Regions from separate parts of the Flexivirga aerilata genome, predicted to be linked through region 1. Evidence: predicted binding sites of a transcription regulator. Region 1 holds the regulator's gene; each other region holds the start of a gene.
What was found. Region 1 encodes LexA, which represses DNA repair genes until DNA is damaged. Its sites were predicted from a motif close to TCGAACANNTGTTCGA; they were not measured.
Positions count from the first base shown of each region.

Region 2: HJ588_RS04760 (HNH endonuclease signature motif containing protein) is a predicted target of LexA. The motif match lies at 3,514-3,529, and genes of this name have one in related genera.
Region 3: HJ588_RS03030 (HNH endonuclease signature motif containing protein) is a predicted target of LexA. The motif match lies at 3,516-3,531, and genes of this name have one in related genera.

Region 1 covers NZ_JABENB010000001.1:2,093,899-2,100,018, reverse strand. Annotated here, with positions in the region: gene HJ588_RS09910 (vitamin B12-dependent ribonucleotide reductase) at 1-368, opposite strand, end outside; gene nrdR (transcriptional regulator NrdR) at 525-1,037, opposite strand; gene HJ588_RS09900 (LysM peptidoglycan-binding domain-containing protein) at 1,487-1,903, opposite strand; gene lexA (transcriptional repressor LexA) at 2,228-2,947, shown strand; gene HJ588_RS09890 (Sir2 family NAD-dependent protein deacetylase) at 2,994-3,836, opposite strand; gene HJ588_RS09885 (GOLPH3/VPS74 family protein) at 3,904-4,563, opposite strand; gene HJ588_RS09880 (LysR family transcriptional regulator) at 4,689-5,609, shown strand; gene HJ588_RS09875 (cytochrome c oxidase assembly protein) at 5,645-6,120, opposite strand, start outside.
Region 2 covers NZ_JABENB010000001.1:1,005,655-1,011,774, reverse strand. Annotated here, with positions in the region: gene HJ588_RS04770 (alpha/beta hydrolase) at 1-1,622, shown strand, start outside; gene argS (arginine--tRNA ligase) at 1,638-3,404, opposite strand; gene HJ588_RS04760 (HNH endonuclease signature motif containing protein) at 3,595-5,016, shown strand; gene HJ588_RS04755 (dienelactone hydrolase family protein) at 5,373-6,116, shown strand.
Region 3 covers NZ_JABENB010000001.1:640,415-646,534, reverse strand. Annotated here, with positions in the region: gene HJ588_RS03050 (MFS transporter) at 1-63, shown strand, start outside; gene HJ588_RS19905 (YdhK family protein) at 410-778, shown strand; gene HJ588_RS03040 (cytochrome P450) at 854-2,155, shown strand; gene HJ588_RS03035 (oxygenase MpaB family protein) at 2,365-3,330, shown strand; gene HJ588_RS03030 (HNH endonuclease signature motif containing protein) at 3,597-5,012, shown strand; gene HJ588_RS03025 (SAM-dependent methyltransferase) at 5,035-5,949, shown strand; gene HJ588_RS03020 (aldo/keto reductase family protein) at 6,003-6,120, shown strand, end outside.

The sequences.
Region 1 (6,120 bases):
ATCTCGGCGTCGTCGTCGGTGGCGAAGTAGCCGTGCTCCTTGCCGGCCTTGACATAGGTAAGCACTACCCGGTCGATGAGCTGCTTCAGGCTCGTCTCGCGCGCCTCGGTGCCGAGCGCGCCGCGGAAGTACTTGGTGGTGACGATGGTCGAGGCGTTGAGCGACCAGTCGGCGGGGAACTCCACGCCGCGCTGCTCGAAGATCGTCTCGCCGGTCTTCCAGTTCTGCTGGACGACGTCGCGCCGCTCCCAGGTGACCTCGTCGTAGGGGTGCACGCCAGGCGTGGTGAAGATGCGCTCGACGGTCAGCCCCTTCCCTGCGCTCGTGGCGCGGCGGGACTGCGGGCTGGCGTCTGCCGTGTCGGTCATGTCCAACTTCCTTCCAGAACCGGATCGGTGAAATTGCCTCGAAAACTGCTTGCTACTGGTCGTTCATCGACGGTGTTCATACGGGTGTTCACGCGCGGTGTTCGTGCGTAGTCCCCGTGGGCGGCGCCGGTCGCACACCGCCCACACGTCAGCCACTCATGCATTGTCCGTGCGACCACCGACAGCGGTTTCCCGGACAGCGCCCGGCTCGACGCCGGTCGCCTCCCGCTCGGCGCGCAGCAGGGTGATCGCGGCCTCGAAGTCCTCCAGGCCCTCGAAGGCCTGGTAGACGCTCGCGAACCGCAGGTAGGCCACCTCGTCGAGGCTGCGCAGCGGGCCGAGGATCGCCAGACCGACGTCGTGGGCGTCGATCTCGGCGGCACCCTGGGCCCGAATGGACTCCTCCACCTGCTGGGCGAGCAGGGCGAGGTCGTCCTCGCTGACCGGACGGCCCTGGCAGGCCTTGCGCACGCCGACCAGCACCTTGCCCCGGCTGAACGGCTCGCTCGCGCCGGAGCGCTTGACCACCGTCAGGCTGGCGGTCTCCATGGTGGAGAACCGCTTGCCGCAGTTGGGGCACTGCCGGCGACGCTTGATGCAGGTGCCGTCCTCACTGGTGCGACTGTCGACGACGCGGCTGTCGTCGTGCCGGCAGAACGGGCAGTGCATGGCGGTCCTCCTCGGAAGCTGTCGCGGGGTCGTGCAGGTGTGGCCATCCCGGCGATCAAGCACCGGAAAAACCCGCTCCCTGTGGATGAAGGTGTGGGTATCCGGTGGATGACTTGGGGATGACGTGTGGACTAGATGTGGATGAATCCCAACGATGTAACTACTAGATGTAGGGATGTTAGGCACCTGGACCACAAGCACGCAAGACGTCGGCGCGTCGCGTCGAATCTGCGCAGGTCAGCGGCCGATTGCGGGTGTGTCGTACGGCGTGTCGCGGGTCTCACCGGCTCGCAGTCGCCGCCGCAGCCGCACTTACCTGGCCACGCCGCACCTATCTGTCAACAACGGGCGGGCGCAGCACAATCCCGTGCTGCGCCCGCCCGTTCCATGAGCCCGGGACACGGTTGGACCCATGGCATGTGCTGCCGCCTCTCCGGCGGCAGAGTCGATCAGCGCGGCAGGCTGAGCCGCTGGCCGGCGTGGACCTGCAGCGAATTGAGGGAGTTGGCCTGCTGCACCTTGGTCACCGCGTCGCCCGTGGTCAGCTGCGGGTAGGCGCGATGGGCGACCTCGGACAGCGTCTGGCCCGGCTGGACCGTGACCGACGGCACGGCGGGCGCCGAGGGCGCCGCCCAGGCGCGGGCGACGAACGCCCCCGACAGGCAGAGGATCACGACCGCAGCCGCGACCAGCAGCCGGCGGCCGCGGGCGGTGAGGCGCACACCGATCTGCGCCGGCACCGCGCGCCGCTGCGGCACACCGGCCACGCTCGCCGTCGCACCGGCCCCGGTCGGCACCGACCGCAGGCGACGCCGCGGGCGCGGCGGGACGGTCGCCGGGATCTCCCACTGGGTGACTGCACTCATCTCTTCCTCCTGGACCATGGCCTTCGCCACTGCTGGCTGTTGCGAACGCGTGTGCGATAGGACCTCTGTACGATGTATAGCACGGACGTTCGACACTGTCGAGACACGCGTCGTACAGATGTTTGGCAACTGTGTCCGAACCCCATACTCTGGCTGCACGACGTTCTTCGCGAAGTTCTGGACGGGGTTCTGTACCAAGTTCTGCACGAAGATCAGACAAGCACCGACCACCGACAGCCCCTCGGCGGTCGCACGGGGATCGCGCCGAAACACTCCGAACGGCGCGGGTTTTCGTGGACACGGGGTCGATCAGGAGATGAGGCGATGGCGAAAGTTCACAAGCTGCCGGACCGGTCGGGTGAGAGCCTGACCACACGGCAGCGCAAGGTGCTCCAGGTGATCCGCAGCTCCGTCGCACGCCGCGGCTACCCGCCGAGCCTGCGCGAGATCGGCGACGCCGTCGGCCTCACCAGCCCCAGCTCGGTGGCACATCAGCTGACGATGCTCGAGCGCAAGGGTTATCTGCGCCGCGACCCCAACCGGCCGCGCGCCATCGAGGTCATCGACCCCGAGGCCGGTCGCGACGAGCGCGGCTACCGCGGTGGGTCGAGCGTGACCGCGGCCGACGAGACGAGCATCGACGAGACGGGCCTCGGCGACGAGCGCCCGTCGGCGTCATACGTGCCGGTCGTGGGCCGCATCGCCGCCGGCGGCCCGATCCTCGCCGAGGAGGTCGTCGAGGACGTCTTCCCGCTGCCCAAGCAGATCGTCGGCGAGGGCGACCTCTTCCTGCTCAAGGTGGTCGGCGACTCGATGGTGGATGCCGCGATCTGCGACGGCGACTGGGTCGTCGTGCGCCAGCAGCCGACCGCGAGCAACGGCGAGATCGTCGCCGCGATGCTCGACAACGAGGCGACGGTGAAGACCTTCAAGCGCACCCGCGGCAAGGTCTGGCTGCTGCCGCACAACGAGGCATACGAACCCATCGACGGCGACGACGCGACGATCCTCGGCAAGGTCACGGCGGTGCTGCGGCGGGTCTGAGCCGGCGCGAGTCACCAGCCCACCGCCCCCGCGCGCGTTCGGCGGTTCAGCCGGGCGCGCGGGCGAGGTCGGCCGCGAGAGCGGTCAGGGTGGCACCGAGCGGGGCGTCCACCCGCACGCTGACCTCGTCGTCGGTGGCGCGCGTCCACCCGTGCGTCACGATCGCCACCGGTATGCCGAGCCGAGCCGCGCGCCGGACGAATCGGTAGCCCGACATGACCGCGAGCGACGACCCGAGGACGAGCAACGAAGACGCGTTCTCGACATACGAAAAGCACTGTGCGACAAGGTCTTTAGCGACCGACTCGCCAAACATCACCACGTCCGGCTTGAGCAGATCCGATCCGCAGATGATGCAGTGCACGATGTGAAATCTGCTGATCAGCTCGTCGGCGATCGCGACGTCACCGTCCGGCCGCAGCGGGCCTTCCGCCGAGCGGTCGAAGTCAGGATTGGCGAGCGTCAGCCACTCGTCGACGGTCTCCCGGCGGTAGCGCTCCCCGCAGTGCATGCAGACGACATGGGTGAGGCTGCCGTGCAATTCGGCGACGCGGTCGGCGCCGGCGCTCTGGTGCAGCCCGTCGACGTTCTGGGTGATGATCGGCCCCAGTGCCCCGGCCCGCTGCAACTGCGCGAGGGCGACGTGCCCGGGGTTCGGCCGCGCCGCGGCGAAGCGCGGCCAACCGACATACGAACGCGCCCAATAGCGTTGGCGGGCAACCGGATCGGCGAGCAACTCCTGCGCCGTCATCGGCTGGAAGCGGCGATTGCCGTCCGGGCCGCGATAGTCCGGGATGCCGGACTCGGTCGACAGCCCCGCGCCGGTGAGAGCGACGACGCCGCCCGCGCGCAGCAGGTCGCGCAACGCGTCCGGGTCGGTGGTCACCACGCCTTCAAGCTCTCACATCGGGCGGAGGCGGAGATCTGCCGCCCCGGGGTCAGCCGGTCACGGCGGATCAGCTGTTCAGGGCGATGTTGGCCGCCACCGCCGAGGTCGCGAGTGCGGCGGACACTGCGTGCTGCGCGCTTCGGATCGCGGCCTCCGCGGCGCCGGCCGCCCAGTCCTGCGCTCCGACGGCCTTGGCGCGCTTCTTCAGCTCCCGGGCGGAGACGCCGAACTGCTCGGCGTAGTAGACGGTGGTCACTGCGTCTGCGGCGGTGAGCAGCGCGATCAGCGAGCCGCTGTGCAGGTCGGGCCGGGCGGTCCCGGCGAGCACCTGGCGGCCGGCGCGCAGCACCGCCTCCCGCCTCGCCGCGTCGACGACGGGATGCCTGGTCGGCCGCAGGAAGCCACCCAGGTCCCGGCGCACCGCGCCGTCGGCGACCAACCGGTCATAGACCCGGTCGGTCATCCCCTTGGCGAGCCTCGGCAGCACCTTCTCGGGCTTCTTGCCGGCACCCTGGGCGAAGATCGCGAGCGCATGATCGAGCAACGGGTCACCGCCCGGGCGCTCGTCGAGCACGACGAGCCGCGAGCCCTTGACCGCCACCCGCTGGTGGGCCGCGAGCTCGGTCAGCACCCCGCCGGCGAGCGCCAGGTCGAGCTGCGCACCACCGGCCAGGCGCTTGCCTGCGGGACTCGTCGCGGCGAGCAGGACTTCGCAGCAGATCAGCATGGTCCGACCGTATGCCGAAGACCCCCGTCATACATCAGCCCCGGGGCGGAGTTTCGCGCCCACCCCTTCGATTAGCGATCGACCGCAAGTGGCGATCATCAATAACATCGGGTTATTCTGGGGTCATGATTGATGCGGCAGGACTGCGGGTGATCAAGGCGATCCACGACGAGGGCAGCTTCACGGCGGCCGCCGCGTCGCTCGGCTACTCACAACCGGCGATCTCGCAGATGGTGCGCCGGCTCGAGGAGCGCACCGGCACCGTGCTCGTCGAGCGGCTCGGTCGCAACGTGCGGCTGACCGAGGCCGGGTCGGTGCTGGCACGGCATGCGGTGCCGGTGCTCTCGGCGCTGGACGCCGCGGAGTCCGAGGTCGCCGCCATCGCGGGACTGCGCGCGGGCCGGGTGCGGCTGATGGCGTTCCCCTCCTCCTCTTCGACGCTCGTGCCGCGAGCCCTCGCGCTGGTCAAGGAGCGATTCCCCGACGTGCACGTCAGCTTCACCGAGGCCGAGCCGCCCGAGTCGCTGGCCGCGCTGCGCTCCGGCGAGTGCGACGTCGCGGTCGCGTTCGCCTACGAGGGCACCGATCTCGCGCGCGGCGAGGAGGACCTCGACGCGTTCGTGACCCGCAAACTGCTCGACGACGAGGTGCGGCTCGCGGTGCCGATCGGCCACAAGCTCGCCAAGTCCAAGAAGGTCAAGCTCGCCGACCTCGCCGAGGAGCCCTGGATCGCCGGCTGTCCGCGATGTCGCGGCCACCTGCTGTCGCTCGCGGGACGGGCCGGCTTCACCCCGGACGTCGCCTTCGAGACCGAGGACTACGTCGCGGTGATGGGCCTGGTCGCCGAAGGTCTCGGCGTCTCGCTCATCCCGGATCTCATTCGCCGCTCGGCCAGCAACCCCGGCATCAAGACGCTCCCGATCGATCCGGCGTCCCGCCGCGCCGTGTATGCCGTCACGACCCCCGATCTGCAACGGGTCCCGGCGGTCGCCGCCACGCTCGACGCGCTGTGCGAGGCCGCGCAGACCAAGAACGTCTGCTCCTGAGTCGCGGCGGCACCGCCGCCTCGACCACGCCCGGATCAGCGCCGGAAACGGTCGGACAGGCGAGGATCGCTCACCCACCAGGGTTCGTCATCCGGCTCCCCCGACTCCCCCACCTGCGAGGCGCCGACCGCGCGCCGGGCGGCCTCCTGCTCGTCCAGCCGGGCGTCGACCTCACGGGTCTCGACGGCGTCCGAGCGCAGCCACTCCATGAAGACCGCTCCCAGCACGGGCACGCCGATGAGTTCGGTCGCGAGCAGCAGCGCGCCGCCGGCGAATCGCTGGTCCTGCATCGGTGACAGACCGTCGCGGGCGGCAGCGGCCGCCGGACCGAAGCCCGGGAAGGTCGGCATCAGCAGGTAGCTGCGGGTGAACACCACGATGCCCGGCACCGCGTCGATCAGCCCGTCGAAGAACGCCAGCATGATGCGCACCGGCGGCGTCGCCCAGCGGGGCAGCAACTCCTCGACCAGCAACGGCACCCCGAACGCGACGCCGATCGTCACCAGGTGGA
Region 2 (6,120 bases), 1.1 Mb from region 1:
CGGCCCCGGCTGCCGGCGGACTGTCACCGAACGGCGCCAACCTGACGACATACACCTCGCAGCAGCTCACGTGGGACGCCGCGCTCTGCCCGAAGGAAGTGCGCACGCTCGGCAAGGCCGCCGCACGCACACAGTGCGCGAAAGTCGTTGCACCCAAGGACTATTCGGACCCCGGCAAGGGCGACATCTCGTTGATGGTCACGCGCACGACCGGGCAGACCCCGGCGGCTGCACCACGTTACGTCTTCACCAACCCGGGCGGACCGGGCGGTCCCGCCGCCCGCTTCTCGGTGCTGGTCGCGGCACTCTCGCCGCTCGGCCGCAACGAGACGGTGATCGGCGTCGATCCACGCGGCACCGGCGAGAGCACCCCGGTCAGCTGCGCGCCGGCCCGGTCCCGCGTCACCGACGACCGGCAGCTGAGCGATGCCGACGTGCGCACGTTGCAGACCGCCACCCGGAAGATGGTCGACGACTGCGTTGCCGCGCACGGCGACTACCTGCCGTACATCACGACCGACAACACCGCTCGCGACCAGGAGCTGGTGCGCCGGTTGCTCGGCACGAAAACCGTCGACTACTACGGTGTCTCCGCCGGCACCTGGCTCGGTGCCCGCTACGCGACCCTCTTCCCCGAGCAGGTGGGCCGGTTCGTACTCGACAGCAACACCGACTTCACCGGCACCTTCCAGGAGAGCTTCGCCTATCAGCCGATGGGCTTCCAGCGGCGGTTCGGCGCGCAGTTCGTGCCGTGGGCGGCCCGCCACGATGCGACCTACCGGCTGGGCTCGACCCCGCAGGAGGTGCAGGCGACCTTCGACCGGGTGCGAGCCGCGGCCGGCAAGGGGAAGCTCGGCTACTTCACCCCCAACGTGATCGACAACGTGATGGCGCAGCAGATGTACTCGGACAGGAGTTTCGTCACGGCCGCGAAGTTCCTCGGCTTCCTCGACGAGGCCGCGGACGGCGACCGCACCGCGCTCTACCGGGCGTTCATGCTCCTGCAGGGCGGGTCGGACAGCTACCCCGACAACCGGGAGAGCACGACCTTCATGGCGACCACCTGCAACGACACCGACTGGAACAAGGACCCCAATTCGTATGTCGCAGCGGCACGTTCGGCCGGGCCGAAGTTCCCGCTGACCGGCTACCGGCAGGTCGTGAACCCGTGCGCATACTGGCCCTACAAGGCGACCAACACCACGGTCGACCTGTCGAAGGCGCCCGCGATCATGATGGTGAACGCGACGGTGGACCCGGCCACGCCATACGAAGGCGCGGTGAAGGCGCACAAGGCGTCGCCCAATACGGTGCTGCTGACCGTCACCGATCAGGGCGCGCACGGCGCGGTCCTCGGCAGCAAGAACACCTGCGTGACCGACGCGGCATACGGCTTCCTGACGAAAGGCACTGCGCTCCAAGGCGATGCGGTGTGCCCCGGGGTGCCGCTGCCGGACGACGACAAGGTCTACCCGGTCGGTCCGAAGGTGACCGGACCGCGGCCGGATGCCGCGCAGCCGACGCCGAAGCCCGAGGAGAAGAAGTTGCCGGACCTCGCCGACACGCTGATCAAGCTGCTGGAGAAGTTCGTCGGCGACATCCTCGGCGGCCCGCACCACTGACGGCCGGGTGCGGTCTCACATCTGCTCGGGCGCCTCGATGCCGAGCAGGTCGAGACCGCGCACGAGCACTCGAAGAGTCAGCGCGCACAACGCGATCCGGCTGTCGCGCACCTCGGCGGGCTCGGCCTTCAGCACCGGGCAGTGCTCGTAGAAGGTCGTGAACGCCGACGCCAGCTCATAGAGGTATGCCGCCAGTCGGTGCGGCTCGAGAGTCACCCCGATCTGGGCCACGACTGCGCCAAACTCCAACAACCGCAAGGCAAGTGCGCGCTCGGCCGGCTCGGTGAGCACGATCGGGCCCTTGGGGTCGGCCGCGTCGACCCGGCCGAGGATCGAGCGCAGCCGAGCCGTCGCATACTGCAGATAGGGACCGGTGTTGCCCTGCAGCGCGAGCATGCGGTCCAGGTCGAAGGTGTAGCCCGAGTCGTGCGAGACCGACAGATCGGCATACTTGATCGCGCCGATGCCGACCTGGTGGGCGATGGTCGCCCTCGTCTGCTCGTCGAGGTCGGGACGTGACTCGGCGACCACCTCGGCCGCACGCTCCAGCGCTGAGTCCACCAGGAACTGCAGTGAGATCAGGTCACCCGAGCGGGTGCGCAGGATCTTGCCGTCCGGGCCGACGACGTTGCCGATCTGCACGTGGATCGGCTCGGTGCCCTTGATCCAGCCGGCCTTGTCGGCGGCCGACCAGACCATCCGGAAGTGGAGGTTCTGCGGGGCGCCCACGACATACAACGCCCGGTCGGCGTGCAGGTGGAGGGACCTGTGCCGGATGGTCGCCAAATCGGTTGTGGCGTAACCGTATCCGCCGTCGGACTTGCGGATGATGAGCGGCACCGGCTTGTCGTCCCGGCCGATGAACTCGTCCTGGAAGATGCACAGCGCGCCGTCGCTGACGACCGCGATGCCCTTGGCCTCCATCGAGTCGCAGACCTCGGCGAGCTCGTCGTTGTAGGACGATTCGCCGCGGATGTCGTCGTCAGTGAGGGTGACGCCGAGCTGGGTGTAGACCCGGTTGAGATAGACCTTCGACAGGTCCATGATCTCGTTCCAGAGCCGGAGGCTGTCGGCGTCACCGCTCTGCAGAGTGGCGACCCGCTTGCGAGCGCGGGTCGCGAAATCGCCTGCGGATCCTGGCGGTTCGGCCTTGTCGGATGCGTCGAACTTGGCACGGGCGGCCCGGTAGAACGCGTTGGGGTCGGTCTCCAGCAGCTTGGCCTCGTCGCTGCCCTCGCCGACCTCGAGCAGGTGCTCGATGAGCATGCCGAAGGCGGTGCCCCAGTCGCCGAGATGGTTTTGCCGGATCACGTTGTGCCCCAAGGCTTCCAGCGTGCGCACCAGCGAGTCGCCGACGACCGCACTGCGCAGGTGCGCGACGTGCATCTCCTTGGCGGCGTTGACGGAGGAGTAGTCGACGACGACCGTCTCCTGCGCCGGCGTGGGTATGCCGAGCCGGTCGTCGGCCAGCTCGGTGGTCGCGGCCTGCGCGATCCAGTCGGTGCGCAGCCAGATGTTGAGGAAGCCTGGGCCGGCGATCTCGACTGTGTCGATCAGGTCGTCGTCGGTGGGCAGCGCGTCCACGATGGCCTGCGCCACCTCGCGCGGGGGCTTGCCCACCTGCTTGGCGAGGGCCATCGCCGCGTTGGCCTGGAAGTCGGCGTCCGACTGGCGCGGGTTCGCCGGACGGATCACCGGGTCGGCCTCTCGCCACTGCGCACCGAAGGCGGCGGCAATCGCCTCCTGGACGCGCGCGGTCAGGGCAAGGGTCGGATCGATCATGCCCTCAAGATTAAGGCGTGGCCGGGCGGGGTCGTGACGTCGTCCGTCCGGAGCTGCGCCCGCGGGGCATTCCGATGTCGTGAGACAAAGTGATGCCCAGATATTTGTGTCGAACATCTGTACAGGACTGGTGATTGGCGGTATTCTGCTAGCACGACGAAAACTACTGCGGCGGAGGGAGATTCGGGCCATGTCTCTCGATTCTGCTGTGCCGCTGCCGGAGCGTCCGGACGTGGCTGCCGAGGCCGTGCGGGTGCCGGTTGAGCCGGGGCGCGCGCCGGTGGTGCTGGAGCAGTTGCAGGCAGTTGCGGCGTTGCTGGATGAGGTGCCGGAGGTGGTGCACCAGCTCGGCGACGGACAGGTGGAGGCGTTGACGCAGGTGCTGTTGCGGTTGCATGGACGGTCGGCGCAGGTTGCTGCGGTGGTGACTGCTGATGCGGTGGACCGTGGGACGGTTGCGGGCTCGACGGCGGCGAACACCACCCAGTGGGTAGGTCGTCACGCCGAAGCATCCGGGGTGCCCATCGAACCGGTCGAGGCGAAGACGATCGCGGTGGTCGCGGAGGCGTGCCGGGAGCGCAAGAACGCGGTCATCGCCGCCGCGGTCGCACGAGGTTCGTGCACGGTGTCGACGGCCGGGGCGGCGTTGGTGAATGCGGACAAGGTGGCGCCGGTGATCCCGGCCGCCGACCGGGGTGAGGTGCTGGCGTGGTTCCTGCAGTTGGATCCGGCACTCGGGGTCAAGGGTGTGCAGGCATTGACCCGGAAGATCCTGGCGACCTATGCCACCGAAGCGCTGTCCGCGCAGGACGCGAAACTCGAACAGGTCGAAACCCTGACGTGGGGTACGACAGCGACCGGGATGACCCGGCTCGTAGCGGAGCTGGCACCGGCGAATGCTGCGGTGTTGAAGGCCGCGATCACGGCCGGGTCCGCACCACGGCCCGCCACCGCCGACACCGACGGTTCCGGTCGCGCCGGATCACACGACGCGGGCCGCACGACTGGAGCCGACGAACCGCGCGGCAAAGACGCTGGCGGCAGCGTGACCGTGCGGGACGAACGCACCCCGGGCAAACGCCGCGCGGACGCGCTGATGGAGCTGATCACTGCGGGCGCGAAAGTTGCCGCCGGTGACGTGGCGCCCGTCGGGTCGGCGGCGACGATCCTGCTGACCATGGACCTGTCGGCGCTGACCGACGGCATCGGCGGGGCAACCACCCCCACCGCTGACGTCCTCGACGCCGGTGCCGCCCGAAGGGCAGCCTGCGACGCGGACCTGATCCCCGTCGTCCTCGGCGGTCCGAGTCAACCGTTGGACGTCGGCCGGCGAGAACGCCTGGTCACCAAAGGTTTACGAGCGGCTGTCGTCATACGCGATGGCGGGTGCACCTTCCCCGGCTGTGATCGACCACCCGGTTTCTGCGAAGTCCACCACGTCACACCCTGGTGGTCCGGCGGAGAAACCAGCCTCACCAACTCCGCCATGCTCTGCTGCCGACATCACCAGGAAGTCCACCGCCGCGGCTTCATGGCACAGGTTCACCCCGACGGCGTCACCTGGGACCTCACCCCAGGACGCATGCCCAGCCACACCCACGCCGCCGCATGACGGACGAGGACACCACCTGCGACAGCAGCCTGCGGGCGGGTGTTAGATATCGCGGGAACGCGACCGTGCGTAGCGCCAGATCGCGTGGTCGAGATGCGTTGGATCAAGACTCATCCTGTCTGCGGCAGCGATCACCAGCTCCCGGACACCGCTCGGCGAGAGACGTTCGTCGTGAAGTTGGTGTCGCACGTAGCGGACGACCCCAGGTGTCTGCCTTCACGCCCGGTCGCCCGAGCGTGCCGACAATTCTGGTGGTTGGGCCGTCTCCTCACCTCCCCTTCGCGCGAATGCGACGTGCGATGCTGCCAGACCGGGTTCCACCCGGCGCCACAGCTTCGACTGCCAATATGTCGTGCGTGACTGTGATCGAGATCCCGATGACCGATGGCACCGCAGAGGCATACCTGACCGGCGTTGCCGACCATCCACAGCCGGGTGTGTTGCTCTTCATGGACGCGATCGGGCTGCGACCGCGCATCGAGGAGATGGCCGACCGGATCGCGGCCTGGGGCTACACGGTCCTAGCGCCGAATGCGTTCTACCGCAACGGAAAGGCCGCCGACCTCTCGCCCGACGGGCCGCTGGACACCGACGCCAAGCGCGAGGAGTTCTTCGGCGGCGCGATGCAACGGGTGCACGGCCTGACCGCCGAACTCGCCGAACGCGACATCCCGCAGTATGTCGACGCGCTACTCGCGCAGCCAAACGTCACCGCTCCGATCGGCGTCGTCGGCTACTGCATGGGCGCGCGCCTCGCCATACGGGCAACCTATCTGCGCACCGAACAGGTAGCAGCCGCAGCGGGATTCCACGGCGGCGGTCTCGCGACCGAGGAGCCGGACAGCCCGCACGCCCGCCTCGCCGAGGCCACGGCCGAGTTCGTCTTCGGGCACGCCGACGGTGACCGCTCCATGGACGCCACGGCCATCGAGCGCCTGGACGCGGCGCTGCGCGACGCCGGCCTCGAGGCCAGCAACGAGGTGTATGCCGGGGCCGCCCACGGCTACACCATGTCCGACACCGCGGTCTACGACGAAGCCGCCACCGAGCGGTCGTTCGCCGAACTGCGGGCGCTCTTCGACCGCACCCTCAAGCGCTGATCTC
Region 3 (6,120 bases), 1.5 Mb from region 1:
GTCGGCGCGTCGCTGCTGGTCGGACTCGCCGACATCGCGACCGCGGGCCGTCGTCGCGCCTGAAGCGTCGGCCCCACGGGGTATGGCGCGGGCGCTCATCCGGATGCGAGCGGCTCCCGGCATACCCCATAGGGGTAAGTGGTATACACGGATGGTCCGTCCGACGATCCGAGGAGTTGCTGTGCGTAGGACCACCTGGTCGAAGTTTGGTGCGATCGCGAGTGTTGCCGGGGTGCTGGCCGTCGCGGGATGTTCGAGCGACGGAGGTGGTGGCGCGGCCTCGGCACCGACGTCCGCGTCGTCGGCGGCGGGCATGACCGGGAAATCTGGGATGTCAGGGATGCACCACGAGATGGACGGTGGGCCTGCGCCCGCCGGGATGAAAGCCGCTGTCAATCCTGAGTTTCCGGTGGGCAGCGAGGTCGTGCTCACCGCCGACCACATGCCGGGCATGAAGAACGCCAAGGCCAAGGTCGTCGGCGTCTACGCGACGACGACCTATGCCGTGAACTACACGCCCACGACCGGTGGCGCGCCGGTCAAGGACCACAAGTGGGTCGTGCAGCAGGAGGTCAAGGGTGCCGGCGGCAAGCGTCTCGCCGACGGCACGCAGGTCACCCTCGCCACCGATCACATGCCCGGCATGGACGGCGCGAAGGCAACAATCGCCGGGTCCACCACCGAGCCGGTGTATGTCGTCGATTACGACATGAACGGCATGACGATGAAGAACCACAAGTGGGTCGTGCAGGACGAGCTGAGGGCCGCCGGATCCTGATCCCTCTGGCGGTCGTGACCCAGATCACCTAACCTGAATCGGGTAACTACACCTGTCGTAAAGCTGGGAGATCTGATGACCGCGATCGACGAGGTACGCCGCAGCGTTCGCTGGGGCATCGGGCACGCCCTGCCCGGCACGCTCATGCGGCTCGGGGCGCGACGCGGCGACCTGCAGGGGCAACTGGCCACGCGCGCCAAGACGCACTCCACCGACGAGCTCGTCCCGCTCTTCGAGGAGATCCGGGCCGAGGGACCGATGGCCCGATCCCGGATCGGCTATGCCACGGTCGATCACGCTGCAGTGCGAGAAGTGTTGTCCAGCAACGACGTTCGCGCGGGCATCGGCCTGGGCGACGAGAGCATGCTGACCCGCGCGCTCAACTGGGCGGCGCGTGCCGGCATACATCCGGTGGAACCGCCGTCGATGCTGGCGACCGAGCCCCCGGACCACACGCGCTACCGCAAACTGGTGACCAAGGTCTTCACGGTGCGCGCGGTGGACCAGTTGCGCGACCGCACCGAGAAGCTCGCCGCCGAGTTGCTCGACGCGATCCCGGCCGGCCGTGAGGTCGACCTGGTCGAGGCCTATTGCGCGCAGCTGCCGGTGCAGGTCATCGCCGAGATCCTCGGAGTGCCGGAGAGCGATCGGCAGCACGTGCTCGAGATGGGCACCGCCGCGGCCGCGAGTCTCGACATGGGACTCGGCTGGCGCGAATTACGCACTGTCGAAACGGCGTTGGACGACTTCGACGCTTGGCTCGGTGAACATCTCGGGCGGCTGCGGCGCGAGCCCGGTGACGATCTCTTCAGCCAGTTGGTGCGGGCCAGTGACGAGGGCCAGCAGCTCACCGAGAAGGAGCTGAAGTCGACGGCCGGGCTGGTCCTCGCGGCCGGCTTCGAGACGACGGTCAACTTGCTGGGCAACGCGATTCGGCTTTTCGACGAGCATCCCGAGCAGTTGGCGACGCTGCGTGCGGAGCCGCAGCTCTGGCCGAATGCCGTCGACGAGGTGCTGCGCATCGCGCCGCCGGTGCTGCTCACCGGACGGCAGGTCGTGCGGGACTCCACGATCGCCGGCGTCCCGGTCAAGGACCAGCAGGTGATCATGACCGTCCTCGCCGGGGCCAACCGCGATCCGAAGGTCTTTGCCGAGCCGGATCGCTTCGACGTACGACGGGAGAATGCGCGTGACCACGTGTCGTTCTCCGCCGGACGCCACTTCTGCCTCGGTGCCGCGCTCGCGCGCATGGAGGGCGAGGTCGGTCTGCGGGCGCTCTATGACCGGATTGCGGAAGTCGAGTTGCTGCCCGGTGCGCACCGGCGGCCGACCCGGGTGTTGCGCGGTTGGGAAAGCCTGCCGGCGCGGGTGCGCTGACCGGCTTGGGCCCGAGTCACTTTACAAACACCTTCATTTTGTAAAGCAGGCGGTGTAAGGTGCGTCACGCTGGATGCGCCGACCCCTGGAGATCATCATGCGACGACCCGTCGCGCTCGCCCACCGACTGCGCCGCCCCCGGCACGCGAAAAAACCTGCGCAGCAGCAGGATTGGGACTTCTTCGGGCCGGACTCGGCGTCCTGGGAAGGTGTGGTCCTATCCGACGTCGTTCTGGCTGGGCTTCTCCCGTGCGGTGACGATCGAGGAGCTCGACCCGCTGCCTGTCGCCTCGGTGCAGGAGAGCGGCCAGATCAAGCAGCGCACCCCGCTCCGTTACGACCGCACCCTGCAGTACTTCGCGACGGTGATCTTCGGCGATGCGGAGTCGGTGCTCAAGGCGTCTGAGATCCTCGTCAAGGTGCACTCCCGGGCGATCGGCACCGACCCGGTGACCGGGAGGCGGTATGACGCCAACGATCCCGAGTCGCAGCTGTGGATCCACCTGACCGCGTGGCACTCGATCCTTTACACCTACGAGCGCTTCGGCCCGGGCAAGCTGTCCGCCGAGGAGGAGTCGCGCTACTGGCGGGAGTGTGCGATCGCTGCCGAGTTCCAGACCATCGACCCCGAGCGCGTGCCGCGCAGTCGGGAAGGCGTCCCGCAATACTTCGAGGACTACCGCCCGCAGCTGGTCGGATCCGAGCTGGCGCGCGACATGTTCCAGTTCCTCGCCAATATGGAGCTGCACTCGATCCCGCACTCCGTGCCCTACGCGATCCGCTGGACGATCAACGCCTTCATCAGCCGCGCGGTCATCTCGACCTTCCCGCGCTGGACGCGTGATCTCGGCGGCACTCCGCAGAGCCGAGTCACCGATGCGGTGGTCACCGCGGCGACGAAACCCGTTGTGCGCGTGGCCAACTGGAGCCCGCGCGTGAAGCTCGCCGTCATCGGTTTCCTGTCACCCCGCACGCGTCCGGTGCTGACGCCCGTCTTCCGCGACATCGACCCGGTCGAGAAGGTCGTCTACACCCCGGCGGAAGCCCGCGGGAAGTTCGGCTTCGACACCATTCCCGCGCAGTGGGCCGCGCTGACAGCGAAGACGAAAGCCAAGGCGTACGAGCACAATCACCACGACCCGATCCTGGAGTTCGCCGACGCGCAGGCGTCCTGAGAGTCGTCTTCGCGACCGGCCGCGCCCGGTGGCGTCAAATTCGTGGCGCGGTGACGCAAGGAGCTGGCCGAGGCGGACGGCTGTGCTCCCGAGGATCCTTCCCCGGCCGCGGCGACGTGCGCCGGGTAGCTGTGCCCGCGGGCCATTCCGATGTCGTGCGACAAAGTGACGCCTAGGTATTTGTGTCGAACATATGTACAGCCGGGGTGATTGGCGGTATTCTGATAGCACGACGAAAACCACCGCGGCGGAAGGAGATTCGGGCCATGTCTCTCGATTCTGCGGTGCCGTTGCCGGAGTGTCCGGGCGCGCCTGCCGGGGCGGCATTGGTGCCGGTTGAGCCGGGTCGTGGGCAAGCTGCTCTGCAGGAGTTGGAGGCATTGGTAGCGGTCGTTGACGAGCTGCCTGCCCTGATCCATCAACTCGGGGATGCGCAGGTGGAGTCGTTGACGCAGGTGCTGCTGCGGTTGCATGGGCGGTCGGCGCAGGTGGCTGCGGTGGTCACTGCGGATGCGGTGGACCGGGGCACGGTCGCGGGCTCGACGGCCGCAAACACGACGCAGTGGGTATGCCGTCACGCCGAAGCGTCCGGGGTGCCGATCGAACCGGGCGAGGCGAAGTCGATCGCGGTGGTGGCCGAGGCGTGCCGGGAGCGGAAGAACGCGGTCATCGCCGCCGCGGTCGCACGTGGATCGTGCACGGTGTCGACCGCGCGGGCCGCGTTGACCAACGCGGACAAGGTCGCGCCGGTCATCCCTTCGGCGGACCGGGGTGAAGTGCTGGCGTGGTTCCTGCAACTCGACCCGGCACTCGGCGCCAAGGGTGTGCAGGCATTGACCCGGAAGATCCTCGCCACTTACGCCACCGAAGCACTCTCCGTGCAGGACGCGAAACTCGAACAGGTCGAAACGCTGACGTGGGGTACGACTGCCACCGGGATGACCCGGCTCGTGGCCGAACTCGCGCCCGCCAATGCTGCCGTGCTCAAGGCGGCGATCACCGCAGGATCCGCACCACGGCCTGCCACCGCCGAGGCCGGCGGTTCCAGTCTCGCCGGATCGGGCGACGCGGGCGGCGCGACCGGGGCCAGCGAGTCGGGCGGCAAAGGCACTGGCAAATCCTTGCGGGATGAACGCACTCCGGGCAAGCGCCGGGCGGACGCGCTGATGGAGCTGATTACTGCAGGCGCGAAGGTTGCCGCCGGTGAGGTCGCACCCGTCGGGTCGGCGGCCACCATCCTGCTGACCATGGACCTCACGTCGCTGACCGACGGCATCGGCGCGGCGACCACCCCGGGCGGGGACGTCCTCGACGCCGGAGCCGCCCGAAGGGCAGCCTGCGATGCCGATCTGATCCCCGCGGTCCTCGGTGGGCCGAGTCAGCCGATGGATGTGGGCCGGCGAGAACGCCTGGTCACCAAGGGTTTACGCGCGGCTGTGCTCATACGCGATGGCGGGTGCACGTTCCCCGGGTGTGATCGACCACCAGGTTTCTGCGAGGTCCATCATGTGATCCCGTGGTGGGCCGGCGGAGAAACCAGCCTGACCAATTCGGCGATGCTGTGCTGCCGGCATCACCAGGAAGTGCATCGCCGCGGGTTCATGGCACGAGTCGGCCCCGACGGCGTCACCTGGGAGCTCACCCCCGGCCGCATGCCCAGCCACACCCACGCCGCCGCATAGCTGAGCGCGGCACCATCGAGCTATGACGCGGAGCGAGCCCGACGAGTGGGACATCGTCAGCGGAGTCGGCATCACCGCACTCGCCGTGGCCGCAGCGCGAGCCATCGCGTCGCATCGTCCGGACCGGCTCATCGACGACCCGTGGGCGGAGCGGTTCGTGCAGGCGGCGCGAGCACCGAAACCGCTGCCGACCAGACCACTGGCCGCGCCCGAAACAGCCGCCCCGCCCGACGCTTCACGCGCCGCCTCCCTCGCCGCGACCTGGCAGATGATGGCCGCCTACCACGGAGTGCGGACCCGATTCTTCGACCAAGTCCTGCTGGCCGCCGCCGACACCGGCATCCGCCACGTGGTGATCGTTGCTGCCGGACTCGATAGCCGCGCCCACCGACTGCGCTGGCCGCGCGGCACGACGGTGTACGAAATCGACCTGCCCCGCGTCCTGGACTTCAAGGACCTCGTCTTCGACCGGTATGCCGCAACGCCCGCCAGCGAGCGCCGCCCGGTGCCGGCCGACCTGCGCGACGACTGGCCGAGCGCACTGCTGGCGGCCGGTTTCGACCCACGGCTCCCGTCAGCCTGGCTCGCCGAGGGCCCGCTCGCCTACCTGCCGACCGACACTCAGCGTGCCCTGCTGGAGTCGGTCGACACCTTCGCGGCACCGGGCTCCTCCCACCTTGCGATCGAAGACTTCGCTGACCTCGGCGCCCAGCTGCGCGACCCCGCACTCACTCACCTGAGCGAGGCGGTCGGCGTCGACCTCGGACGGTTGGTCGCGACGGGTCAACGCATCGACCCTGCGAAGTGGCTCGCCGACCACGGATGGCGACCCGAGGCGCAGTCGGCGACTGCGGTCGCGGACGGATACGGCCACGAATTCGACCCATTGACAGCGCGGTTCAACGCAGACGTGCGATTTGTGACCGCCCACCGCTGAAGCGGCGGACGCCAACGATCGATCGACGCACTCGTCGGCGTAACGTGCGACGCATGGACTTTCGATACCTCGGCAACTCAGGTCTGAAAATCTCTGAGATCACCTACGGCAACTGGCTGACCCACGGGTCGCAGGTGGAGAACGAGCAGGCGGTGCGCTCGGTGCGCGCAG